Regions from separate parts of the Halomonas sp. 141 genome, predicted to be linked through region 1. Evidence: predicted binding sites of a transcription regulator. Region 1 holds the regulator's gene; each other region holds the start of a gene.
What was found. Region 1 encodes sigma-54, which starts transcription at its own class of promoters, with help from an activator protein. Its sites were predicted from a motif close to TGGCACNNNNNTTGCTNT; they were not measured.

Region 2: CWI66_RS07220 (CmpA/NrtA family ABC transporter substrate-binding protein) is a predicted target of sigma-54. The motif match lies at 2,325-2,342, and genes of this name have one in related genera.
Region 3: glnL (nitrogen regulation protein NR(II)) is a predicted target of sigma-54. The motif match lies at 2,770-2,787, and genes of this name have one in related genera.

What each region holds. Positions count from the first base shown of each region.
Region 1 covers NZ_PINZ01000002.1:99,295-103,697, forward strand. The annotation lists gene rapZ (RNase adapter RapZ) at 1-389, opposite strand, end outside; gene ptsN (PTS IIA-like nitrogen regulatory protein PtsN) at 460-927, opposite strand; gene hpf (ribosome hibernation-promoting factor, HPF/YfiA family) at 932-1,240, opposite strand; gene CWI66_RS01825 (RNA polymerase factor sigma-54) at 1,338-2,753, opposite strand; gene lptB (LPS export ABC transporter ATP-binding protein) at 2,859-3,605, opposite strand; gene lptA (lipopolysaccharide transport periplasmic protein LptA) at 3,629-4,132, opposite strand; gene lptC (LPS export ABC transporter periplasmic protein LptC) at 4,129-4,403, opposite strand, start outside.
Region 2 covers NZ_PINZ01000011.1:11,635-16,037, reverse strand. The annotation lists gene CWI66_RS07230 (ABC transporter substrate-binding protein) at 1-195, shown strand, start outside; partial or broken gene CWI66_RS07225 (methyl-accepting chemotaxis protein) at 308-2,004, opposite strand; gene CWI66_RS07220 (CmpA/NrtA family ABC transporter substrate-binding protein) at 2,482-3,786, shown strand; gene ntrB (nitrate ABC transporter permease) at 3,810-4,403, shown strand, end outside.
Region 3 covers NZ_PINZ01000047.1:18,059-22,461, reverse strand. The annotation lists gene CWI66_RS15120 (hypothetical protein) at 1-24, opposite strand, end outside; gene glnA (glutamate--ammonia ligase) at 613-2,019, shown strand; gene CWI66_RS15110 (DUF4124 domain-containing protein) at 2,172-2,651, shown strand; gene glnL (nitrogen regulation protein NR(II)) at 2,838-3,899, shown strand; gene glnG (nitrogen regulation protein NR(I)) at 3,892-4,403, shown strand, end outside.

The sequences.
Region 1 (4,403 bases):
ATGTCGAGCAGCGTCTGCTCTTCCTTGTCGATGGCTTCTTCCAGGGTCATGTCACTATCCCGGGTCAGCGGGTGGCGCCGCCGGGTGGCCGAGTAGCGCTCCAGCAGAATGCGTGCGTCCGTGGTCAGGTAGATGACCTGAAAACGGATCTGGCGTTGACGTAGCTCTTCCAGTAACGCAGGCAACTGCTCCAGCGCCGTGGGCAGGTTGCGCGCATCGATGCTGACCGCCAGGTGAGTTCGCCCCCCTTGCTCGCGCAATTCATCGACCAGCGAGCCCAGCAGCATGGCGGGCAGGTTGTCGATGGCGTAATAGCCAAGATCCTCCAGCGCCTGTAGGGCGATGGACTTGCCGGACCCTGAGCGGCCGCTAATGATCACCAGCTGCATAGCGCATCTCTCTTGGGTATCAAAGGGATAGAGGGCTTGCCGTGTGCCTTGCTGCCTGGCAATGGCTGCGCTAGGCAGCCTGCTCGCGAATCTTGTCGGTCAGCAGCTCGAGCAATGCGCGCTGGCTACTGACATTGCGCAGCTGTTGGCGTGTGGCAGCGTCATTCATGATCGTGGCCACCTGCCCCAGCAGGGCCAGGTGCGTGTCATCGGCTTCTTCGGGAACCAACAGCACGAAGACCAGATCGACCGGGTCACCATCGATGGCATCGAAGTCGACGGGCTCGGCTAGCTTGAGAAAGCCAGCAATGGGCGTGCTGCAGTGAGGACTGCGTGCATGGGGGATGGCTACGCCATTGCCGATACCAGTGCTGCCCAGCCGTTCACGGCCAATCAGGCGACTGAAGACTTCCTGACTGTCCAGGCTGGGCGTGTTCTGAGCGATAAAGGTGCTGAAAAACTCCAGCACCCTTTTTTTGCTGCCCCCGGGCACGTCGTACAGCACGCGCTCCGGGGGGAGTATGGTTTCCAACGTCATCGGTTTAACGCACGCCAGCGCCTTGGGCGCGGGCTTGTGCTTTTTCCTTGTGTTTTACCAGCTGACGGTCGATTTTGTCCGCCAGGGCGTCAATGGCCGCGTACATGTCATTATCCTGCGCTTCCGCATGCAGGTCTGCTCCTGCGGCATGCAGCGTGCAAGCCGCTTGCTGGCGCTCCTTTTCGACAGATAAGGTGACCTGGACGGTCGTGATGTTGTCGTAGTGACGCTCAACGCGTTCCAGCTTTTCGTTTACGTAGTCACGCAAGGCGTCAGTCAGTTCAACGTGATGACCAGTGATGTTTACTTGCATTGACGTGCTCCTTATCCATCGGACTGTACTTCGATTGTAACCCTTTTTGGGCCATTGCAAAGCCCTCGCCGCGAGTTTGTTGGGCAAGAGCGTTTAACTAGCGCAAACGGCGTCGCTCGCTCGACGAAGGTATACCCATCGACTCTCGGTACTTGGCGACGGTGCGGCGTGCCACGGTAATGCCACCCTCTTCCAGCAGGGTGACCAGGCGACTGTCGGAGAGTGGCTTGCCTGGCGGCTCGTCCTGAATCAGTTTCTTGATGCGTGCTCGAATGGCCGTGCTGGAGTGGCTGTCGCCGCCCTCCTGGCCGCTGACCTGGCTGGAGAAGAAGTACTTGAGCTCGAAGACCCCGCGCGGGGTATGAATGTATTTCTGGGTGGTGACCCGGGAGATGGTCGATTCATGCATCTCTACCGCTTCGGCGATATCGGCCAGAATCAGCGGTTTCATGGCCTCTTCACCCTGCTCGAGGAAGCCTATCTGGCGGGCAATGATCTCGCGCCCCACGCGCAGCAGCGTGTCGTTGCGGCTCGACAGGCTCTTGATCAGCCAGCGAGCCTCCTGGAGGTGCTCTTTCAAAAACTGGTTGTCCTGGCTCTTGTCGGCGCGCTTGATCAGGCTGGCGTAGTCGGGCTGGATACGTAGCCGAGGCAGCGCTTCCGGGTTGAGTTCCAGATGCCAGCCCTCGTGATCGTGACGTACCACCAGGTCCGGCGTCACATAGCTGTCGTCGGTGACGCCGTAGGCGCTTCCGGGGCGAGGGTCAAGGCTGCGGATTAAACGAATGACATCGTCCAGCTGCTCGTCATCGAGGCTCAGGCGTCGTTTCAGCAGGCGCATGTCGTCCTTGCCCAGCGCTTCGAGAAACTGGCGTACCAGACGCTTGGCGGGCATCAACAGCGGAGTGTCTTCGGGTAGCGCGGCCAGCTGCAGCATCAGGCACTCGCGCAGGTCACGGGCGAACACGCCAGTAGGCTCGAACTGCTGCAGGCGCAGCAAGGTGTTTTCGACCTCGCGTTGGCTCAGGCCATCGTGGCCCTGCGCCTTGAGCCCCTCGCGGATGTCGTTGAGCGGCTGGGTCAGATAGCCGTTGGCATCCAGCGCATCGATGAGGCTCTCGGCAATGGCTTGCTCACGCGCAGAGAAGTCGGTCATGGCCAGTTGCCAGAGCAAGTGCCCGTGAAGGCTCTGCCCGGCCGCCTGGCGCTCGAAGTCCGGGCCTTCGCTACTGCCGCCCGCGCTGCCCATGTCCTGGTAGGTGTCGGACCAGTCGCTGTCCACGGAGAGCTCGTTGGGAATGCTGTCTGCCCACTCGGCTTCCTGAGGCTCGCTGACCGCCTGTTCGCCAAACTCATCCTCCTGTTCGAGCATGGGGTTGGCATCCAGCGCCTGCTGAATTTCTTGACGAAGGTCCAGCGTCGATAGCTGAAGCAGCGCAATGGCCTGCTGCAGCTGAGGTGTCATGGTCAGCTGTGTGCCGATGCGCAGTTGAAGAGAAGCTTTCATGACCATCTGAGAACCACTCGTTAATCAGAAAGCTCCACCCTAGAGCGACTCTCCGTTTGGTGCAAGTGCAATAAGCATGCCACTAAATAAAATGTCTTCGTGGGCCATTATTTAAAGGCGGAAGTCGGCGCCCAGGTAGACGTCGCGCACCTTCTGGTTATTGAGAATTTCCTGGGGGTTTCCACTGGCTATGATGTGTCCGTCGCCAACAATATAGGCAATATCGCAGATATCCAGGGTTTCACGCACGTTGTGGTCGGTGATGAGGACGCCAATATGACGCTTCTTGAGCGCGCGTATGATCGATTTGATATCGCCCACGGAAATGGGGTCGACGCCAGCAAAAGGTTCGTCCAGTAGAATGAAAGCGGGCTCGGTGGCCAGCGAGCGGGCAATTTCCACCCGTCGCCGCTCGCCGCCCGACAGGCTCATGCCCAGGTTGTCGCGAATATGGGTGATGTGGAAGTCTTCCAGCAGGGATTCGAGCTTCGCTTCTCGGCTATTGCGGTCCAGCTCCCGGCGCGTTTCCAGAATGGCCATGATGTTGTCGGCCACCGACAGCTTGCGAAAGATCGATGCTTCCTGGGGCAGGTAGCCGATACCCGCCAGCGCGCGTTCATGCATGGGCGCCCGGGTCAGGTCGAGATCGTCGATGCCCACCTTGCCAGCATCGGATTTCACCAGGCCGACGATCATGTAGAACGAGGTGGTCTTGCCCGCGCCGTTAGGGCCCAGCAGGCCCACCACGCTGCCCTGGGCAATTTCCAGATTGATATCCTTGACCACGCGGCGGCGTTTGTAGCTCTTGGCCAGATGCTGTGCATGGAGTGTCTTGACCGCTGCGGTGTCGGGGGTCATCGCTGTCACGGGGCGTCCTCTCGCTATTGTTCGGGCTGCAGGGTCATGCGGATGCGCTGTGGCGAACTGCCGCTGACATCAGAGCGCGCTTGCACCACCCCGCGGTCGATGAAGTATTCGAGCCGTCCCCCCTGGAAACGATCCCCTTGCTGGGTCAGTTCGGCTTGGTCGATGAGCTCGACGCGGCGTTCGGACACGTGGTAGACGATGCGGCGCGCCCAGCCTTCCATGGGCGTCGTCTGGTCTTCCAGTTGATTGCGCAGGTAGGCACGCTCGCCCGTGGCGACGGCCCGGGAGAGTTCGCCGGCCTGGTTGCGGTGAATTTCGACACGCTCTCCGCGCAGCTGCATTTCACCCTGACGAATATCGACATTGCCAGAGTAAACCGCCGTGCCCGCGCGCTGGTCCAGGTCCAGGCGGTCGGCCTCTACTTCGATAGGGGCCTGTTGTTGAGCAGTAGCAGGCAGTACGCCTACCACCATGGGGACGGCAAGGGCGAGCAGTGCCGTACGAAGCAGGGCGTTCATGGCGACTCCTGAGAAGGGTGGGGGGCGGGCGGGTGCACGCCGCGCACGTTATTGATCAAGCTGACACGACTATCGTCCAGCCAGACATCCATACGGGATGCCTCGATACGCTGGGGTGGCTGCTGCAGCACTACGGGGGTGTCGCTCCAGGCATGACGTGCCAGGCCATCATAATGCAGCAGGTCGGTATCCAGCTGCCAGCCTTCGTCTGGTGCCAATAGCCGTGCCGATCCGGCCAGCGTCAGCGCCTGGGTGTCCGTGTTCAGGGTGC
Region 2 (4,403 bases), on a different contig from region 1:
ATCGTGCTGGTGATCGACCGCAGTGCGGCCATTGGCAACGAGCCAGCAGACGCCGAGCAGCTTCGCCAGCAGTGGGCGGAAGCGGGCACGGACGCCCAACTGGTGATGCTCACCCCTGCGCTTTGGTACCTCTCTGGCGGCGGCCTGCAGAGCCTGGCCCTGCAAATCGAGGAAGCGGCCAGCGCGCTCAACTAGGCGCTGTCTGAATAGTCGGCTTGCTGCTTAATCATACAGATGCAAAACACAGAGCCCCGCCACCGGTTTACGGTGGCGGGGCTCTGTGGCTTATAGAGATAACGTCAGCTTATCAAAACGCTTCCCACTCCTGCTCGGCACTGGCGGCCGCGTTGGGCTTCGGCTTACCCGTAAGCTGGGGGCGCAGCAGCTCGCCGCGGGGCGGCGGGGTAGCCAGCGCGGGCTGACGGCGCTCGCTCCCCTGCTCCAGGCGGAATGCCGCCACCACGCCCTCCAGCCGTTCGGCCTGCTCCTCCAGCGAACTGGCCGCCGCAGACGCTTCTTGCACCAGCGCCGCGTTCTGCTGGGTGACCTCATCCATCTGAGCGATGGCCTGATTGACCTGCTCGATGCCCGCGCTCTGCTCCTGGGAGGCTGCCGATATTTCATCCATGATGTCGGTGACTCGGCGTACCGACCCGACGACTTCCCGCATGGTGGCACCGGCTTTTTCTACCAGTTGAGAGCCTTCATTGACCTGCGACGTGGAAGCATCGATCAATCGCTTGATCTCCTTGGCCGCCTCGGCACTGCGGCTGGCCAGGTTGCGTACTTCGCTGGCGACGACCGCGAAACCGCGCCCCTGCTCGCCTGCTCGCCTGCCCGGGCAGCCTCGACCGAGGCATTGAGCGCCAGAATATTGGTCTGGAAGGCAATCGAGTCGATCACGTTGATGATATCGGCCACCTGCTGGGAGCTCGAAGAAATCCCGTGCATGGTCGAGATGACCCGATCGACCACGTCGCCGCCTTCTACCGCCTTACCCGAAGCATCGTTGGCCAGGGTGCTGGCCTGACGTGCGTTATCGGCGTTCTGCTTCACGGTTTGGGTCAACTGCTCCATGCTGGCAGCGGTTTCCTGCAAGGAAGCCGCCTGCTGCTCGGTACGCGACGATAAATCCGCGTTGCCCCCGGCAATTTCTCGTGCGCCGATGTAGATCGAGCCGCTGCTGTCACGCACGGTCGCTACCGTGGCCGCCAGGCCACTCTGCATGCGCTGCATGGCGCTGAACAGCTTGCCGATTTCATTGCTTCCACGCAGATCCACGCGGGATGACAGATCGTTTTCGGCAATGCGCTCGAAATGCACCACGGCTTCATCCAGGGGCTTGACGATGGACCCCACCATGGCCATACGCACCAGCACGATGGTCAAAAGCGCAACGATGATCACGGCGATATCGATGTAACCGAACATTTGCATGTCGCGTTCATAGTTGGCCACCAATTGATCACCGTAATCCTCGAGGAAGTCGTTGAATGCCGTGCTCGATGAGATAAATTCCTGGTTAAGAGGGCTGATAGCTTGCCGTGCCCCCGCCAGTTGAACATCATTACCGGAGGTGACCGCCGCAGCGAGCGGCACAAGCCCTTGCTGCATGACCGCATGAAAGTCGGTAATGACGGCATCGGCCAATTCGCCATTGATGTCACGTGGGGACGAAGCCTCGAACTCGGCAAAGTAGCGCTGGGCTGATTGCAAGAAGCCGTCGGCCTCCGCCAGATAGGACTGAGCTTGCTGACGCTGCCCATCCTCAGCCGCTACGACAGCGTTCATGTAAGCCAACTGAGAAAACCCCACCGAACGTTGAACACGTGCAAGCGGCAACATCTGATCCATCGAAATGGTATCCAGTACTACCAGCGAGCGCGCCCCCCTTTCGCCTGATAAATGACCAATAAAAGCAACTACCATGATCAATACACCAAAGATGGCCAGTACAACGGTCAGGCCTGTTTTTACCGAGATGTTTGCCAATAGCTTGTTCATGTTACCCCCTCGCTGACCAACCAACGTTTGCCAGCCCAGTCGAGAAATCTCTTTTCTTGAATGTGATGCCCGTTACCGAGCCTCAATGTGTTAACCACATTCTGTTGGGCGGTCACTATTCCGACAATAGGGTTTACATTGTTTGACGTTATAGATAACTTGCTAACAATCATGCTTCTTTTTCGTGCAGCTTCACCAAAACTGCACCATTCCCACGCTGCACCGCACCATCACTTTCCCCTTTAAGCACAAGATGCTCCTTTCATACTTCTGACTAACCTTTTGAAAAGCTGATGTTTCGCAAAAACGACTAAGCCATTTGGCATGTTAGCTGCACAAGACAAGGGGATAGCAAACTGGGCCAACGTGGGCCTGGCGATAAAAAAGACGATCAACAGACAACGGCGTCTGCAACAGCTCCTCAACGGGGGCTGATTGCAGGCGCCGTTTTTGTCTCCAAAAGGCAGGAACCGTGTCATGCGCAAAAAAATCTCTTCGTCCCACTCACCGGAACGTCGCCACTTTCTCAAAAGCTCCGCCGCCGTAGTGGGAGGCTCTGCCGTGCTCAGCAGCCTGCCCATGAGTTGGGCTTTTGCCAACGGCGCTTTGGAAACCACGTCGGCCAAGCTCGGTTTCATTGCGCTGACGGATGCAGCGCCGCTGTTCGTGGCCGATGAAAAAGGATTTTTTGCCAAGCACGGCATGACCGATGTGGAGGTCCTCAAGCAGTCTTCCTGGGGTACCACCCGAGACAACCTGGTACTGGGTTCCCAGCGTAACGGGATCGATGGCGCGCACATCCTGACGCCCATGCCTTACCTGATCGCCAGCGGAGCCATGACCCCCAACAACATTCCCGTGCCGATGAGCATTCTGGCGCGCCTCAATCTCAACGGGCAATGCATCTCGGTGGGCGATGAGTACGCCGACCTCAAGGTCGCGCTGGATACCCGTGAGTTTGCCCAGGCTCTGGCGGAAAAGCGCAGCGGAGGCAGCGAAGTCAGCGCTGCCATGACCTTCCCCGGCGGCACCCACGACATGTGGATTCGCTACTGGATGGCCGCCGGGGGCATCGACCCCAACCGCGACATCTCCACCATTACCATCCCGCCGGCCCAGATGGTGGCCAACATGCGGGTGGGCAGTATGGACACCTTCTGTGTGTGCGAGCCCTGGAACCAGCAGTTGATCAACCAGGGCATCGGCTACACCGCCAACACCACCGGCGAGCTGTGGAACGACCACCCGGAAAAAGCCTTCGCCATGCGCAGCGACTACGTCGAAGCCCACCCCAACGCCACCAAAGCGCTGCTGATGGCCATCATGGAAGCGCAAATGTGGTGCGAAGACCCGGCAAACCACGAGGAGATGGCCCAGATCTGCTCACGCCGCCGCTGGATTCATGCGCCTTATGCCGACCTCATCGACCGTATTCAGGGCAACTTCGATTACGGCACCGGGCGCGTCGTGGAAAACCATCCGCACATGATGCGCTACTGGGACAAGCACGCCTCCTACCCCTTCAAGAGCCACGACCTGTGGTTCCTGACCGAGAACAAGCGCTGGGGCTACTTGCCGCAGGACTTCGACAGCGCGGCCCTGATCGAGCAGGTCAACCGCGAAGACCTGTGGCGAGAAGCCGCTCACGCCCTTGGCGTGGCCTCGGCAGACATTCCGGACTCCACCTCTCGCGGCGTCGAAACGCTGTTCGACGGCAAGGTCTTCGACCCGGAAAACCCGCAAGCCTACCTCGATAGCCTGGAGATCAAGGCGCTGGCCTGAGCCAGGCAGCCTGGGAGAACCTCATGACGACTTCATCAAGAGCCAATACGCTGTCTACCTCCATGCCAGGCGTGCACCCTGTGCTGCTACGCCTGCGCGACACCCTGGTCAAGAACGTGCTGCCGCCGGTGGTCGTGATGGCCATTCTGATCGGCCTGTGGGAAGCGCTGTGCTCCCATCCTGGCGCGGCGCTGCCGCCGCCCTCGCAGGTGCTCAACGATACCTGGGAGCTGATCATTCATCCCTTCTACGACTACGGCGGCAACGACAAGGGCATGGGCTGGCAGATTCTGGCCAGCCTGGAACGCGTGGCCTATGGCTACCTGCTGGCGGTGGTGGTAGGCATCAGCCTGGGCGTGCTGGTGGGCCAATCGACCTGGGCCCTGCGTGGCCTCGACCCCGTGTTTCAGGTGCTGCGCACCGTGCCTCCGCTGGCCTGGCTGCCGATTTCACTGGCCGGGTTTCAGGACAGCACCCCTTCGGCCATTTTCGTGATCTTCATCACCGCCATCTGGCCCATCATCATCAACACCTCAGTGGGGGTGCGTAATATCCCCGAGGATTACCGCAACGTGGCCCGCGTGATTCGCCTCAACGGCATGGAGTATTTCACCCGC
Region 3 (4,403 bases), on a different contig from region 1:
GACGATAAAGCAAACCGTACCCATGAAAGCGGCTTCCTTCGTAGTAACAACTTTCCGTTTTGTAATTTATTGTAGGCATTGGTTTCTTTTCGTAGCAAGGAGAAATGGTGGAGAAAAGCATAAAAATAGACTGCCTTGCTATGCACTGATTTTGTGCAATAAGGGAATTTTTTGTATTTTTTTGGTGCATATTGAGCTTGAGACGTGCTTCATGCAGTAGCGTAGTGGGTAAATGCTACATCAGGAGGCATCGGAGAAAATGATTTTTGCTTTTTGAATCATGCTGTTATTTTTTCAAAAGCCATATTGGTGCAAAGTTGGCATGCTACGTGCTTATATTTCGTGACAGCTTCGTAGGCAGTTTCATGAACAGTTTCATGGGCCGTTTGTCAGTCGCTAGCAGGCCATAGGCAGAAGCCGCTTGGCGTGCTACAACGATAGCCGGTCTGAAATGATCGCTGGGCGATTTGTTATCCATGGTCAAGCAAACGTAAAGCGAACAAAAAAGACAAACGCGCCACGTGCCAAGGCATGTAGACGATTTGTTGAATAACACTTTTATCGATAGCTTATTGTTTCAAGCTCTAAGCCACGCTCATACCGGAGGACACTATGTCAGCCAAGACTCTTGCGCTAATCGAAGAACATGACGTTAAGTGGGTAGACCTGCGTTTCACCGACACACGCGGTAAAGAGCAGCACGTGACCGTGCCTGCGCGTGACGTGAACGAAGAGTTTTTTGAAAACGGCCAGATGTTCGATGGTTCTTCCATCAATGGCTGGAAAGGCATCAACGAGTCTGACATGATCCTGCGTCCGGAAGACGGCACCGGCTTCCTGGACCCCTTCACCGAAGACGCTACCCTGATCCTGCGTTGCGACATCATCGAGCCTGCCACCATGCAGGGCTATGACCGTGACCCGCGTTCCATCGCCAAGCGCGCCGAGGCCTACCTCGAGTCCACTGGCCTGGGTGACACTGCGTTCTTCGGCCCCGAGCCCGAATTCTTCATCTTCGACGAAGTACACTGGAAGTCCGACATTCAAGGCTCCATGTACAAGATCACTTCCGACGAAGGCGCCTGGGCCACCGACAGCAAGGTCGAGACTGGCAACCTGGGTCACCGTCCGCGCCTCAAGGGTGGCTACTTCCCGGTTCCGCCGGTAGACAGCTTCCACGATATCCGTGGTGCCATGTGTAACACCCTGGAAGCGATTGGCCAGACCGTCGAAGTACACCACCACGAAGTGGCCAACGCCGGTCAGAACGAAATCGGCGTGAAGTTCAACACGCTGGTGAAGAAGGCCGACGAAGTTCAGGAAATGAAGTATGTGATCCACAACGTGGCGCACGCTTACGGCAAGACCGCTACCTTCATGCCGAAGCCGCTGGTAGGCGACAACGGTTCTGGTATGCACGTACACCAGTCGTTCTGGAAAGATGGTCAGAACCAGTTCGCGGGCGATGAGTACGCTGGCCTGTCTGAAATGGCGCTGTACTACATCGGCGGTATCATCAAGCACGCCCGTGCTCTGAACGCCTTCACCAACGCTTCTACCAACTCGTACAAGCGTCTGGTACCGGGCTTCGAAGCGCCGGTCATGCTGGCCTACAGTGCTCGTAACCGCTCTGCGTCTATCCGTATTCCTTACACTGCCAGCCCGAAAGGCAAGCGTGTAGAGACTCGCTTCCCTGACCCGACTGCCAACCCCTACCTGGCGTTCGCAGCGATGCTGATGGCGGGTATCGACGGTATCAAGAACAAGATCCACCCTGGCGATGCCATGGACAAGAACCTGTATGACCTGCCGCCGGAAGAGGGCAAGTCGGTTCCCACCGTGGCTCACAGCCTCGACCAGGCCCTGGAAGCACTCGATGCTGACCGGGCGTTCCTGACCGAAGGCGGTGTATTCACCGACGAGATGATCGACGCTTACATCGAACTGAAAATGGAAGACGTCGAGCGTATCCGCATGACGACTCACCCGATCGAGTTCGACATGTACTACAGCTGCTAAGCTGATGGCATGACTGCTAAGATCACCCTTGCGGTGTGACGAGCCAAAACCCCGCCTCGGCGGGGTTTTTTTATGGGCAGAATAGTTGAGGAGGCAGCATGGTGAGTAAGCGGCGTGTTGCATGGTCAGCCATATTATCCACAGGGGTTTTCGTGGCCGCCTGCCTGTGGGTAAGCGCTGCCAAGGCACAAACGGTGTACCGCATCGTTGATGCCCAGGGCAACGTGACCTTTACCGATAACCCCGAGCGCGGCGGCGAAGTGTTGCGGCTGGCGCCTCTGCCCAGCTTGCCCGCTGCACGCCCAGCCGCGCTCTCGGCGGCACGCCCTGCAGGGCGCCCGGGCCAGCCGTTCATGCCCTATGACCGGTTCATCATCGTTGCCCCCGCGCCTGGGGCTTCTCTGCGCGGTGGCATGACGCCAGTGGAGGTCAGCGTTTCCCCTGCGCTGCGTGAGGACCACCAGATCCAGCTGCTCGTCAACGGCGAGCTTAGCCAATCCCCTCTGCATAGCGATGCCTTTTGGCTGGCAGGCTTGCCCCCGGGGCAGCATCGTTTGCAGGCAGAGCTGCTGGACAGCCAGGGGCGCATTCAGCATCGCACCGATCAGGTGACGATTTTTATCGCTGATTAAGTGTATGCACTATAATGGTGCGTTGAATTAGCTAAATCTTCCGTCCCTTGCGCTATAAACGCCCGAGCGGTATCGGTAGGCTGCCCCTAAGCCGTGCATGGCGCCGTTTTGGGTAACCTGGCGCGCTTTTTGCACTTCCTCAGCTAAATCACTAACGCTACGGTTAGCGACGCTTCAGGACACGCCATGTATCAGCGCTTACTAGAACACCTCACGACGGCGGTATTGCTGCTGGACGGCGAACTTCGGGTTCGCTGGATGAATCCGGCCGCCGAGGCGCTGCTGGCGGTGAGCTTCAGTCGGGTACAAGGCATCAGTCTGGACACCCTGCTGGGCGGTGACGAGAGTATCGATGACGTGCTGGCCAAGGCGCGCGATGCGTTTCACCCTTACACCCAACGCGAAGCGCGTATTACGCCGCTCAATAGTGACCCCCTGACGGTGGATTACACCGTGACGCCGCTGTCCGCCGACGAGCTGCTGCTGGAGGTGGAGCCCCGTGATCGGCTGATGCAGATTTCCCGGGAAGAAGCGCTGACCACTCGCCAGGAGACCATCAAGGTGCTGGCGCGTGGGCTGGCCCATGAGGTGAAAAACCCCTTGGGCGGTATCCGCGGCGCGGCGCAGCTGCTGGAGCGCGATCTGGACGACCCGGCCTTGCGGGAGTTTACCCACATCATCGTCGAGGAAGTGGACCGTCTGCGCGATCTGGTGGACTCCATGCTGGGCCCCAACCGCATCATCAAGCATGAGCCGGTGAACATTCACAAGGTGCTGGAGCGCGTGCGTGCGCTGCTGTTGGCCGAGCATCCGCAGGTCACCGTTAACCGCGATTATGACCCCAGTCTGCCGGACCTTTCTGGCGACGAGTCGCAGATGATCCAGGCCGTGTTGAACGTGGCCCGCAACGCGGTACAGGCCATGAGCGAAGCCGACACGCCGTCCCCCACGCTGACCCTGCGCACCCGTGCCCGCCGCCAGTTCACGCTGGGGGCCGAGCGCCATCGGCTGGTCAGTGAGGTGGGCGTGATCGATAACGGCCCCGGCATTCCCGATGCGTTACGTGAAACGCTTTTTTACCCCATGGTGTCAGGCCGCGCGGAAGGCAGCGGCCTGGGGCTATCGATTGCTCAGTCAATTTTGCATCAACATCAAGGATTGATCGAATGCGATTCCCGACCCGGACACACCGAATTTCGTTTACTGATTCCATTGGTTATTAATTTACCGGAGATGCGTCATGACTGAGGCGACACGTACCGATGTTGCACGGGTGGTTATCGTCGATGATGACCGCGCTATCCGCTGGGTGCTGGAGCGCGCGCTAGCGCAACCCGACCTGGATGTCGAATGTATCGAGCGGGCGGATACGGCGCTGGCTCGGCTGCTGGAAAATCCACCAGATGTGCTGGTCACCGATATTCGCATGCCGGGAATCGACGGCCTCGACCTGATGTCTCGCGTGCGTGCGGCTCACCCCGATCTGCCGGTCATTGTCATGACCGCCCACTCGGACCTGGATAGCGCGGTGGCCTCTTATCAGGGGGGCGCTTTCGAGTACCTGCCCAAGCCCTTTGATGTCGACGAAGCGCTGGCGCTGGTGCGGCGGGCGGTGGCCCATGCCCGCGAGCGGCAGCGGCCGGTCAGCGTACCGGAAGGGCTGAGCGCCGAGATCATCGGCGAAGCGCCTGCCATGCAGGAGGTGTTTCGCGCCATTGGCCGCTTGTCGCACTCCCATATTACGGTATTGAT